DNA from 3 places in the Rhizobium sp. 01T437 genome. Region 1 is predicted to be linked to each of the others. Evidence: riboswitches for the same ligand, from Rfam matches in the RefSeq annotation. Region 1 holds a riboswitch; each other region holds the start of a gene.
The links. A riboswitch is a leader RNA that binds a small molecule or an ion and turns the genes downstream of it on or off. The one in region 1 is predicted to bind cobalamin.

Region 1 (4,149 bases):
GCGCGAGACGATGTCGGCGCCGACCATGAAGATCGCCCCGCCGAGCGCTGTCGCCGGCAGCAGGCGGCCATGTGCGGGGCCGACGAGGAAACGGGCGGCATGGGGAATGACGAGGCCGACGAAGCCGATGGAACCAATCATGCTGACCACGCCTGCCGTCATCGCCGCGGTGACGCCGAGCAGGGTGAACTGCACGCGGCGCACGGCGATGCCGAGGGAGGCTGCGGCATCCGTGCCGAAGGCGAAGGCATCGAGGGCGCGCACATGGGCCAGGCAGACGACGAAGCCGATGAGTGCGACCGGCACGGAGAGATAGACATCCGGCCAGCGTACGCCGGAAAGCGAGCCGAGCAGCCAGAAGAGCACGCCGCGCGCCTGTTCGGCATTGGCCGAGGTCGTGACGATATAGGAGGTCAGCGCATTGAAGAGCTGCGAGCCCGCCACGCCGCAGAGAATGATGCGCTCACTGGTGCCGCCCGCACCGGCCGCCAGAATGCCGACCAGAAGAAAGGCGATCACGGCGCCGATGAAGGCGCCGCCGGAGAGGCTGAGCACGCCAGAACCGAGGCCCAGGATCATGACGCAGACGGCGCCGGTGGAGGCACCGGCGGAAATGCCGAGCACATAGGGTTCGGCGAGCGGATTGCGCAGCAGCGCCTGCAGCACCGTGCCGCAAAGCGCCAGCGACGCGCCGGCGCTCGCCGCCACCAGCGCGCGGCTGAGGCGGTAATCCCAGATGATGCCCTGATGGATGCGGCTGAGCTCGAATGCCGTGCCGAACAGGCGGTTGGAGACCGCCTTTGCCGTGGTGGCGAGCGGGATCGATATCTCGCCGATCGAGACGGCAAGGCTGACCATCAGCCCGAGCAGGAGGAAGGCGGCGATGGTGAGCGCGGCAAGCGCCCACCATTTCCTCTGTGGCAAGGCAGCCTGGCTCACTGCGCCAGACCGGAGGCAGCGATGCCCTTTGCCAGGATTTCGATACCGTCGATCGTTCGGATCGTCGGGTTCATCGACTGCGCGTCCATCATGATGAAGCGCCTGTTCTTGACGGCATCGAGCTCCTTGGTGACAGGATCATTTTCCAGGAAATCCACCTTCACCTTCGGGTCGTCTGCGGCATAGCGGCGGCGGTCCATGGTGGCGATGACGATGACGGCGGGATTGGCCTGCGCAATCGTTTCCCAGCCGACGAGGGGCCATTCTTCCTCAGTCGTCACGACGTTCTTGGCGCCGAGCGTCTTCAGGATATAGGCCGGCGCGCTGTTCTTGCCGGCGATGAAGGCATCGCCCTTGACCTCCTTGCTGGAGAACCAGAAGACGACAGGCAGGTTCTTGGCGGCAGCACCTGAAACGGAGGCGACGGCTGCGGCCCCGCGCTTCTTCAGGTCGGCGATCAGCGCATCGCCTCGGTCCTTCACGTCGAAGATCTCGGAGAGTTCGGCAATTTCCTGATAGATCAGGTCCATCGTGAACAGCTCCCTGCGCACGCCGTCGCCGCCATCGGTGTTGATCTTGGCGACGCAATCGGCAGGCGCGACATAGGTGTTGATGCCGAGATCCCCAAATTGCTCGCGCTTGCCGACGGAGCCTTGCGTGCCGACATGCCATTCGAATTCGGCGGCCACCAGATCGGGCTCGGCACCGACGACGGATTCGAAGCTCGGATCGTTGTCGGCCAGCCGTTTGATCTTGCTGTTGGCCTCGGCATATTGCGGCAGGACCGGGCCGACCCAGACGGCCGTTCCGGCGATCTTGTCGGCAAGGCCGAGCGAGAAGAGCACTTCGGTCATGCCCTGGCCGATCGAAACGATCTTGGCCGGCGCCTTTTCGAAAGTGACCTGCTGGCCGCAATTGCTGAGGGTAAGGGGATATTGGGTGGCGGCGAAGGCGGGTGCTGCAAGGCCGGCCAAGCAAAAGCCGGCGAGCCCGAGCGCAAGGGAAAAGCCTGATACTATCTGGCGCATTGGAAACTCTCGATCGGAAGGAAAAGGGCTAGCGGACGCCGGCGCGCGCAGATGCGGGAGCCAAGCGTGGAGGGAGGGCTAGCGGCGGGTGGTCCAATCGGGACGGATCGCGTGCGGCAAGCGGCAGGAAATAAGGTCAATCATATCTGCTCCTTGTCCAGGCATCCCCGCCCGGCTGATTGGATCGTGATTGACGGCAGGTCTCCTGACTCGCGGATGTCAGCCGGTCATCTGCCTTCCCGCGCTTTCGCGCAGTGGCACTTGGAGTGACCAGCTCGCCGGTGATTTCCGGGAATGAACGACGAGGCATTCATTCCTGACATAACCGGCAATCCGCTTACAGTTGCGGGGGCAGCCACGGTCTTGGTCCCTTTTGGGTCGTCCGCACCGTGTTCCCTATTAATCCCCTCGAAGTTCTCCTCGGGGAACCGTCTCCTCGACTTAGGACGCCGCCATAGGCGACGTCAAGCGCGTCAGCGAGAACTATTGTTTGCGATGGGAGGGCGTCGGTTCCGCAAATCCGGAATGACAGAGATTTTACCTCATGCTAATGTAGAATACACTGATTGGTGGAGGAGCAACCATGAGTATTTTCGACGGTTTAGGCGGCGTTCTTTCTGATGTGCTTGCCGGCAGGCAAGTCGATTACGTCGCGGTTGCAACCAGATTATTCGACAATGCCGGCGGTCTGCAGGGCATTGTTTCCCAGCTCAATTCGGCGGGGCTCGGTCAGCAGGTTTCATCCTGGATCGGCACCGGCCACAATCTCCCGGTATCGGCAGAACAGATCGAGGCAGCCTTGTCCTCCGATCAGCTGCGCGACCTTGCTGCCAAGTTCGGCGTCAATACCGACGAGGTATCCAAGCTGCTCGCCGAGCATCTGCCGCAAGCGGTCGATGCAGCAACGCCCAATGGGACCGTTTCTTAAGCCTGGAAGATGCGGGGCCACGAAGATGCGCGGCCCCGATGACGTGCGTGCCTTGACTGCCCCCAACCGAGGATATCCCATGATTGCGAGATTGCTTGTGCCCGCTTCCGCCGGAGCGTTGATTGCCGCCGCCTTCTTCGTTTCTCCGGCCTCCGCGCTGACCATGAAGGAATGCAGCGCCAAATATCAGACGGCCAAGGCCGATGGTTCGGCCAAGGACATGAAGTGGAACGATTTCCGGGCGAAATTCTGCGGCGCGGATGCAGCCGCCGAAGATGCCGCCGATGACAAGGCAGTGGCCGCAACCACGGACAAGGAGCCCGCAAAGCCGACGGTCAAGGCACCCAAGGGTGTGACCATGCCGAAGGCGATCGACAAGAAATACGCCAGCGAGACGCCCGCCAAGGGCCGGCTGCATACCTGCGTCGACAGCTATCATGCCAACAAGGATGCCGGCACGCTCAACGATCTGAAATGGATCCAGAAGGGCGGCGGTTACTGGAGCCTGTGCAACACGGCGCTGAAGGCCGGTGGCTGAGACGCAGGCTGGCGGGTGGCGGCCGATGATTATTGCGGCACCGCCTCCGCCATTTCTTCGCGATCCTGCAGGATGCGGTCGAGCAGGCCCCATTCCAGGGCCTCCTGCGCCGTCATGAAGCGATCGCGATCCATGGCCGTCTCGAACTCGTCATAGGATCGGCCGCAATGTTCGGCGTAGAGCCGCGTCATGAGTTGTTTCGTCTTCCTGATTTCCTCGGCATGGATCAGCATGTCGGACGCCTGGCCCTGGAAGCCGCCGAGGGGCTGGTGGATGAGGATGCTGGCATTCGGAAGGGCATACCGCTCTCCCGGCTGGCCGGCCATCAGCAGGAAGGAGCCCATCGAGCGGGCCGTTCCCATGCAAAGCGTGTGCACCGGCGCGCGGATGAAACGCATCGTGTCGTACATGGCAAAACCGCTGGTCACGACGCCGCCCGGTGAATTGATGTAGAGATTGATCGGCTTCTTGGGATTTTCGGCTTCGAGGAACAGAAGCTGGGCGCAGACAAGGGCGGAGACCGTATCGTTGATCTCGCCGTTCAGAAAGATGATCCGCTCGCGCAGGAGACGGGAATAGATATCGAAGGATCGTTCCCCTCGTGAGGATTGCTCGACGACCATAGGGACGAGTTGCATCGCTTCGCGCATCGGCGAACTCCAATCGTTTGGGACTGTGACGGGTAAGGCTTGCCGCGTCAGGCGGCGAGCATCAGG
Region 2 (4,149 bases), on a different contig from region 1:
AAGCAGGCTGTGGAGAAGGCGCTAATGAAGAGAGCCGGCCTATAGCCGGCTCTCTGATTTTCGAGTCCAGGTTCAGGCCCGAATCGTCGATGCGGCATGTCGTAATATTCGGGCGGCAGCGACCATGTTGACAAGCGCCGGGCGAACCTCTTCCCACCTGCGTGTCTTCAATCCGCAATCCGGATTGATCCAGAGCTGCCCGTCCGTCAGACGCTCGCGCGCCAGCGCCAGAAGCTCCGTCATCTCCGCGACATCGGGAACGCGCGGCGAATGGATGTCGTAGACGCCGGGGCCGATCTCGTTCGGATATTTGTAGCTGCGGAAGGCCTCCAGCAGTTCCATCTTCGAACGTGACGTCTCGATGGAGATCACATCGGCATCCATCGCCGCGATGGCATCGATGATCTGGTTGAACTCCGAATAGCACATATGCGTATGGATCTGCGTTTCGTCTGCCACGCCGGAGGCGCATAGGCGGAAACTCTCGACGGCCCAGTCGAGATAGGTCTTCCAGTCGGCCTTGCGCAGCGGCAGGCCTTCGCGGAGCGCCGCCTCGTCGATCTGGATCATCGCCGCACCGGCCCTCTCGAGATCGAGCACCTCGTCGCGGATCGCCAGCGCGATCTGCCGGCTGACATCGGCACGAGAGAGATCGTCGCGCACGAAGGACCAGTTGAGGATCGTCACCGGCCCGGTCAGCATGCCCTTCACGGGCTTCTCCGTCAGCGACTGCGCATAGCGCCACCACTCCACTGTCATCGGCTTCGGCCGGGAGACGTCGCCGAAGATAACAGGCGGTCGGACATAACGGGAGCCATAGCTCTGCACCCAGGCATGCTGCGTGAAGGCGAAGCCGGAAAGCTGCTCACCGAAATACTGCACCATGTCGTTGCGTTCGAATTCACCGTGGACGAGCACGTCCAGGCCGATCTCCTCCTGCCAGCGGATCGCCGCTTCGGTCTCCTTTTTCAGGAAGGCATCGTAGTCCGCCTCGCTGATCGTGCCCTTGGCGAAAGCGGAGCGGGACTTTCGAACATCTGATGTCTGCGGGAAGGAGCCGATCGTCGTCGTCGGGAACAGCGGCAGGCGAAGCTTACGCTCCTGCAGTCCGGTCCGCTCGGCAAAATCGCTGCTGCGTGTCTTCATCGCCTCGTCGATCGCGGCAACCCGCTGTCTGACCTTCAGATCATGTACGCGCGTAGATGCGGCGCGCGATGCAACGGCCCGCGAGGCTGCCGCAATCACCTGAGAGGCCTTGCCGGCATCGCCGAGCGCTGCGAGCTCATCGAGCTTCTGGGCAGCGAAGGCGAGCCATGATTTCAGCTCACCATCCAGCCCGCTCTCCAGTTCCAAATCGATCGGCACGTGCAGCAACGAACAGGACGGCGCGATCTGTAGCCGGTCCGCACCAAAGTGCTCGACAAGCGGCTCGATCCTTTTCCGGATCGCCACAAGGTCTGCCTTCCAGATATTGCGCCCGTCAATGACGCCAAGCGAAAATGTCAGATCGCTGGGTGTCTTGAGAAGGGCATCGATCTGCTGTGAAGCGCGAACGAGATCGACATGCAGGCCGGCAACCGGCAGCGAGAGCGCCGTCGGCAGATTGTCGCCGATCTCGCCGAAATAGGTGGCGAGCATGATCTTCAGGTCGGGCACCAATTCATGCAGCGCACGGTAGGTATGCTGCAGTGCTGCCTGCTCTTCCTGTGAAAGATCGAGCCCGAAGCAAGGTTCGTCGATCTGCACCCAGTCGGCACCGGCTGCACGAAGTTCTGCCAGTACTTTTGCATAAACAGGTAACAAGCGTGCAAGCAGGTCGAGCGGCGCAAAACCTTCTTCGCTTCCCTTGGCGAGTTTCAGGAAGGTGACCGGACCCAGGATGACTGGCCGGGTGTCGATGCCAAGTGTCTTGGCCTCGATGAAGGCATCAAGTGGCTTGTTCGCCGTCAGGGCGAAGGTCTGATCCGGGCCGAGTTCCGGCACCATGTAGTGGTAGTTCGTGTCGAACCATTTTGTCATTTCCAGCGCCGGCACGCCATGCCCGTGATGGTGCTGATGGCCGCAATCGGCATGCGCCTCTTCGCCGGTGGAGCCGCGCGCCATCGCGAAATAGGTGTCGAGAGAAACTTGCCCGCCCTTCCAGCCATAGGCGGCGGGAATGGCACCGACCATGACCGCCGTATCGAGCACATGGTCGTAAAATGAGAAATCGTTGGAAGGGATGATATCGATCCCCTTCTGCTTCTGCAGGAGCCAGCTTTCCGCCCGCAGCCGCTTGCCGACATCGAGAAGCGCGCCGGCATCGGATTTGCCGGCCCAGTAACTTTCCAATGCGAATTTGAGTTCGCGATGCTTTCCGATCCTGGGAAAGCCGAGATTTGCAGTCTTGATAGTCATTTTCCTTACCCCGAAGGTTATGGGCAAGGCTGCGGCACGACGCATCGACGAGATCCGGCCATGGGAATGCCGTCTCGCGCAAAGCGGCACACCGGGACACCCCGCCCGTGGACGTTATCTATCGCGGCAGGTCTCCTGGCTTGCGGGTCATCGACATCGTCCAGTCTTCCCGGGCGTCTTCCCAGTGACGTCGAAGGACGGTGTCTCTCCGCTTACAGTTGCGGGGGCAGCTTCGGTCTTGGCAATGGCCGCACCGAATTCCCTCTTAGCTTGGGATCAACAGATCCCAAGAACCAACGATGGGGCAAGCATGCACCTGCCGCATCGCAACGTCAAGATGATATAAAGAAATCTTTATGTCTTTATCTGAAGAAGCCGAAGCGCATTCATCGTCACCAGCACGGTCGCACCCGTATCGGCGAGGATCGCCGGCCACAGGCCGGTAATGCCGATGATGGTGGTGACCAGGAACACGGCCTTCAGCCCGAGCGCGATGGTGATGTTCTGGAAGATATTGCGCATCGTCCGCTTCGAAAGGTCGATCATCCGGGCTACGTCGCCGACACGCCCATGAAGCACAGCCGCATCCGCCGTTTCCAGCGCCACGTCGGTGCCTCCACCCATGGCGATGCCGACATCGGCAGCGGCAAGTGCCGGCGCGTCATTAATGCCGTCACCCACCTTGGCAACGAACAGACCTTCCTTCTTCAGTTCGCCAACAATGCGCTGTTTGTCCTGCGGCAGGAGTTCGCCGCGCCAGTCGATGCCGAGATCGCCGGCAACGGCTGCCGCCGTGCGCTTGTTGTCGCCGGTCAGCATGATGGCGCGCACGCCCGCTGCCTTCAGCGTTGCAAGCCCGCTCTTTGCGTCTTCACGAGGCTCGTCGCGCATAGCAATGAGACCGGCAGCGACACCATTGACGAGCAGTACCGAGACGCTCTTGCCCGCGCCGTTCAGCACCGCGACCTGTTCGTCCTGTTCCGCATTCAGCGCCCCGCGCTCGCGCGCAGCCGGCGGTGACAGGAGATCGAGCGTCTCCCCACCCACCTTGCCGGTCATGCCCTTGCCGGGCAGCGCTTCGACTTCGAAAGCTGGCGGCACGGGTACGCCATCGGCCTTGGCGCGATTAAGGATCGCAAGCGCCAGCGGATGGCTGGAGCCTTGCTCCAGAACAGCAGCGCGCGAAAGCACTTCTGCCTCGGTGCGTCCATAGGAAATGACATCGGTGACTTGCGGCTTGCCCTCGGTCAACGTGCCGGTCTTGTCGAAGGCAACGGCCGTCACCTTACCGAGCGATTCCAAAACCGCTCCGCCCTTCATCAGCAGACCGCGGCGCGCACCCGCCGAAAGCGAGGCGGCAATCGCCGCCGGCGTGGAAATGACCAGCGCACAGGGGCAGCCGATCAGCAGGATTGCGAGACCCTTGTAGACCCATTCGCCCCATGCCCCGCCCATCAGCAGCGGCGGCAAAACGGCGACCAGAGCCGCCACGACGACGACACCAGGCGTATAGTAGCGGGAGAAGCGGTCGATGAAACGCTCCGTCGGCGCCTTCGATTCCTGTGCCTCCTCCACCAGCTTGACGACGCGGGCAATCGTATTGTCCTCGGCAGCGGCCGTGACACGCACACGCAATGCGGCATCGCCATTGACCGTGCCGGCGAAAACCGTCTCGCCTGCCCCCTTACGCACCGGCGTGCTTTCGCCCGTCACCGGCGCCTCATCGATAGCGCTCTCACCAGAAACAATTGT
Region 3 (4,149 bases), on a different contig from region 1:
TGGATCGTGTCGCGGGTGCTGGTCACGGTCTCGGTCACCGCGCGGTCACGCGGGATTTCCGAAAGGATATCGGCAGGCTTGGTCAGCGGGGTGATCTCGACGATGCGAAGATCATCAATAGTGTCAGTCACGGTATGCTCTCCTGTTTGGTCATACCGTGCGGAACAAAAAAGCCGCCAGGTTGACTAGCGGCTGTTCGGGTTGTCGTCGCGTTAGTTTTGGTTACGCACAGACCCGCATCCGCTGGAAGCAGCGGTACGAATAAAATCGCGATGCGTAAACGGACGAGATCGACATGGCGTTTATGTAGCTATGCCGATCGGAATTGTCACGCGGAATCTGTGAGGAAAAATGACAGGTCCGTGAAGATTTATCGGCTTTCCGCCAATGCCTGTCCCTGGGCCTCTTCCGGCTCTGCCGGCTCGGCATGCCTGTTCTTGCGGCGGCGCGTCGTCAGTTCCTCGCCGGCATTGGCGGGCAGGCGCAGGAAGGTGATGCAGGCAAGGGCCGATATCGCCGCGACGATGAAGAAGGCGATATGGAAGTCCGACACCAGCAGCTTGCCGCCATGGAAGCTCGAGGAGATTTCCAGGATCGTGCCGGCGACCGCGACGCCCATGGCCATGGAGATGCGCTGTGCCACCGCGTTGATCGCCGTCGCCTGGCTGCTGTCTGCCTCGTCCACATCGCCGAAGGCCATGGCGTTGACGCCTGAAAAGGCCATGGAGCGAAGGAGACCGCCAACGAGAAGACAAGCCATGATGATGTACATCGGCGTTTCGGCGGTGAAGAAGCCGTTCACGCCGAGGAAGATTGCGGCGAGGAAGGTCGTCAGCGCAATGACGTTGCGGAAGCCGAAAGCATTATAGGTGCGGGTCGCAGCGAATTTCGAGCCCATGGAGCCGAGTGCGCTGATGAAGGTAATCGAGCCTGACTGCAGCGGCGTCAGGCCGAAGCCGAGCTGCAGCATCAGCGGCATCAGGAAGGGCAGCGCGCCGAGGCCCATACGGAAATTCGAGGCGCCGAGAATCGCCGCCCGGAACATCGGATAGCGGAACATCTTGGGATCGAGCAGCGGGTGCGGCGTGCGCTTGGCATGCACGAAATAGAGGACGCCGGAGAGGACGCCGACAGCGACGGTGATATAGCCGTAAATGACCGGAACGGCGGGCAGGCTGATGACCGACAGGCCGAACACGAAACCGGCAAAGCCGATGCCCGACAGGAAGAATCCTGGAAAATCCATCGGCTTCGGGCTGCGCGGCTCGACGGCCGGAAGGAAACGGCTGACGAGGATGATGCCGATAATGCCAATCGGCACGTTGATCCAGAAGATCCAGTGCCAGCTGAGATAGGTGGTCAGGAAGCCGCCGATCGGCGGGCCCATGATCGGGCCAATCAGCGCCGGAATGGTAAGCCATGCCATGGCATTCACCAGCTGGTGACGTGGCGTTCCGCGCACGAGCAGCAATCGCCCGACCGGCGTCATCATCGAGCCGCCGGCGCCCTGGATGAGGCGGGAAATGACGAAGGCGGCGATGGAGTTGGAGAAGGCGCAGGCGACGGAGCCGATCATGAAGACTGCTATCGCCAGGCGGAAAATGTTGCGGGCGCCGAAGCGATCCGACATCCAGCCGCTGATCGGAATGAAGATCGCCAGCGCCACGAGGTAGCTTGTTACCGCAAGCTTCAGTGCAATCGGCGAGGTGCCGATATCGGCGGCAATCGCCGGCAGGCTGGTGGCGATCACGGTCGAATCCATCTGTTCCATGAACAGAGCGACCGCAAGGATCATCGGCGTTAGGCGGGACACGGGCAACCGGAAGGCAATGAGAAAAAATACGGCGCCAACGGCGTCGGTCGGATTCGGGCTTCGTTCTAGGCCAGCATTTTCAGCCTGTCCACGAAATGAATGTCGCATGCAGCTTGCCGCCATGCCGTTTCCGCGCCATAGATCGCCCGTCAGGTGCCCGCTTTCCAAGCGGGAGAATCGGGAATCCGGTGCAAGACCGGAACGTGCCCAACGCTGTAAGGCCGACGCTTGCCGCATAGAATGCCACTGGCCGCAAGGCCGGGAAGGCAGCGGAAGCGGATGACGCCAAGTCAGAAGACCGGCCTGGCAAGATAGACCCAACCCGCGCGGACGGCGGGCGGTTGCGTTGTTGGGGATTTGACGATGCGACCCATTGATGATGCCGTTTGCCCGGCATCCAGCTTTTCTGCGGCCGAACGCGAGGCCGTCTATCACGCGATCATGACGCGGCGCGACGTGCGCAGCCAGTTCCTGCCCGATCCCTTGCCGGATGATCTGGTGACGCGGCTTTTGACGGCGGCCCATCACGCGCCCTCGGTCGGCTTCATGCAGCCGTGGAATTTCATTCTGGTGAAGAGCGTCGAGGTGAGGGCGCGGGTACGCGATGCCTTCCTTAGGGCGAATGAGGAAGCGGCCCGCATGTTCGACGGCGAACGGCAGGAAAAGTATCGTTCGCTGAAGCTCGAAGGCATCGTCCAGGCGCCGCTCGGCATCTGCGTGACCTGCGATCCGACCCGCAGCGGCAGCGTGGTGCTGGGTCGCACCCATAATCCGCGCATGGACAGCTATTCCACCGTCTGCGCCATCCAGAACCTGTGGCTTGCGGCACGAGCCGAAGGGGTGGGCATCGGCTGGGTCAGCATTTTTCGCGAGGGTGACCTGAAGGAGATCCTCGGCATTCCCGATCATATCGAGGTCGTCGCCTGGCTCTGCGCCGGCTTCGTCGACCGGCTCTATGATAAGCCGGAACTGGCAGTCAAAGGCTGGCGGCAGCGGATGGCGCTGGAAGAGCTGGTTTTCCATAACGGCTGGGGGCATGTGGAAAACGAGGCCGCGCCGGTCTGAGCCGGCGCGGGTGTGCATCATTCTGCCGGCTGGGTGCCGCAATCCTTGGCACAGGCCGGTGTCTTCCAATGGGCGAAGACGAGGAAGCTTGCGGCGGCGAGAAGCCAGACGCCGATCGCGCCATAGAGCATGACGCCACCGAAGCCAGCGACCAGCGCATCATGCACCGTCCCGGCCGGAATGTCTGGCAGGGAGGCGATGTTGCCGGCGGAGATCCGTTCGGCGAGCAGGCGCAGGTCGCCGGCATCCGTCGAGGTTGGCAAGGTGCTCTTGAGATGGGAGAGCACGCCGCTGAACAGGATGAAGCCCATGACGGCGATGTTGATGGCGAGTGAGATCATCCGGGCGCTCATGTCGATGCCGGAGGCCATGCCGGCGCGATCGCTGGAGACGGCGCCTGTCGTGGTATTGGTGACCGGAGTGTTGGTGAAGCCAAGCCCGATGCCGGCAAGCAGCGCGCCGGGCAGCATCGTCAGCCAGCTTGGCGCGGCGGCAGCACTGCCTGACTTCATCAGCAGGAAGCCTAGCCCGATGGCAAAAAGGCCGCCGGGAATGATGATGCCCGGCCGGTAGCGCAGCATGAGCCGTTCGGCGAGCGGCGGTACGACGAGCGTCGGCAGCGTATAGGCAAGCAGCGCCAAACCCGCGGCCACGCTGCCATAACCGAGACCGGCTTCATACCAGATCGGCAGATAGATCATGAAGGGCCAGAAGCTGATATTCATGGCGGCCGAGCCGATGATGGCGCCCGAGAAGGCGCGGATGCCGAAGACCGAGGCATCGAACATCGGTCGCGGGTTCAGCCTCTCGGCGAAGATGAAGGCGACGAGGCTTGCCGCGGAAAGTCCGATAATGGCAAGCGCGGCAGGGCTGGCAAAACCGAGAGCCGGACCCTGGGTGATGAAGAAGGCGAGGCAGAAGACCGCCAGCGAAAGGGTGGCGATGCCGGCGATATCGAGCCGTCCTGCAGCAGGGTCACGCGATTCCTCAACGCCCGTTGCGGCGAGGGCCACCGTCACGGCTGCCAGCACGGCATGGATGAGGAAGACCCATTGCCAGCCGGCGGCTGCTACGATCGCGACACCGATGATCGGGCCAAAGCCGAGGCCGATGCCGAAGATGATGCCCCACCAGCCGAAGGCCATGCTGCGGGCTCTGCCCTCCGGAAATTGATGGGAGAGGACGGCCACCTGGCAGATCAGCATCACGCCGCCGCTCATGCCCTGCAGAAAGCGAGCAACGATCAGCAGCGAAACATCCTGAGCAAGGCC

Region 2: linked by a shared signal. The riboswitch ahead of metE (5-methyltetrahydropteroyltriglutamate--homocysteine S-methyltransferase) and the one ahead of AC1DM5_RS32800 (ABC transporter substrate-binding protein) in region 1 are both predicted to bind cobalamin.
Region 3: linked by a shared signal. The riboswitch ahead of bluB (5,6-dimethylbenzimidazole synthase) and the one ahead of AC1DM5_RS32800 (ABC transporter substrate-binding protein) in region 1 are both predicted to bind cobalamin.

The regions. Positions count from the first base shown of each region.
Region 1 covers NZ_JBFTPM010000029.1:12,626-16,774, reverse strand. Annotated here, with positions in the region: gene AC1DM5_RS32805 (FecCD family ABC transporter permease) at 1-939, opposite strand, end outside; gene AC1DM5_RS32800 (ABC transporter substrate-binding protein) at 936-1,967, opposite strand; cobalamin riboswitch at 2,146-2,414, opposite strand; gene AC1DM5_RS32795 (YidB family protein) at 2,551-2,895, shown strand; gene AC1DM5_RS32790 (hypothetical protein) at 2,975-3,433, shown strand; gene AC1DM5_RS32785 (ATP-dependent Clp protease proteolytic subunit) at 3,463-4,083, opposite strand; gene AC1DM5_RS32780 (SRPBCC family protein) at 4,131-4,149, opposite strand, start outside.
Region 2 covers NZ_JBFTPM010000004.1:419,669-423,817, forward strand. Annotated here, with positions in the region: gene metE (5-methyltetrahydropteroyltriglutamate--homocysteine S-methyltransferase) at 73-2,397, opposite strand; cobalamin riboswitch at 2,506-2,711, opposite strand; gene AC1DM5_RS10585 (heavy metal translocating P-type ATPase) at 2,752-4,149, opposite strand, start outside.
Region 3 covers NZ_JBFTPM010000001.1:283,930-288,078, forward strand. Annotated here, with positions in the region: gene AC1DM5_RS01540 (3-deoxy-7-phosphoheptulonate synthase) at 1-131, opposite strand, end outside; gene AC1DM5_RS01545 (MFS transporter) at 371-1,795, opposite strand; cobalamin riboswitch at 1,948-2,134, shown strand; gene bluB (5,6-dimethylbenzimidazole synthase) at 2,177-2,878, shown strand; gene AC1DM5_RS01555 (MFS transporter) at 2,896-4,149, opposite strand, start outside.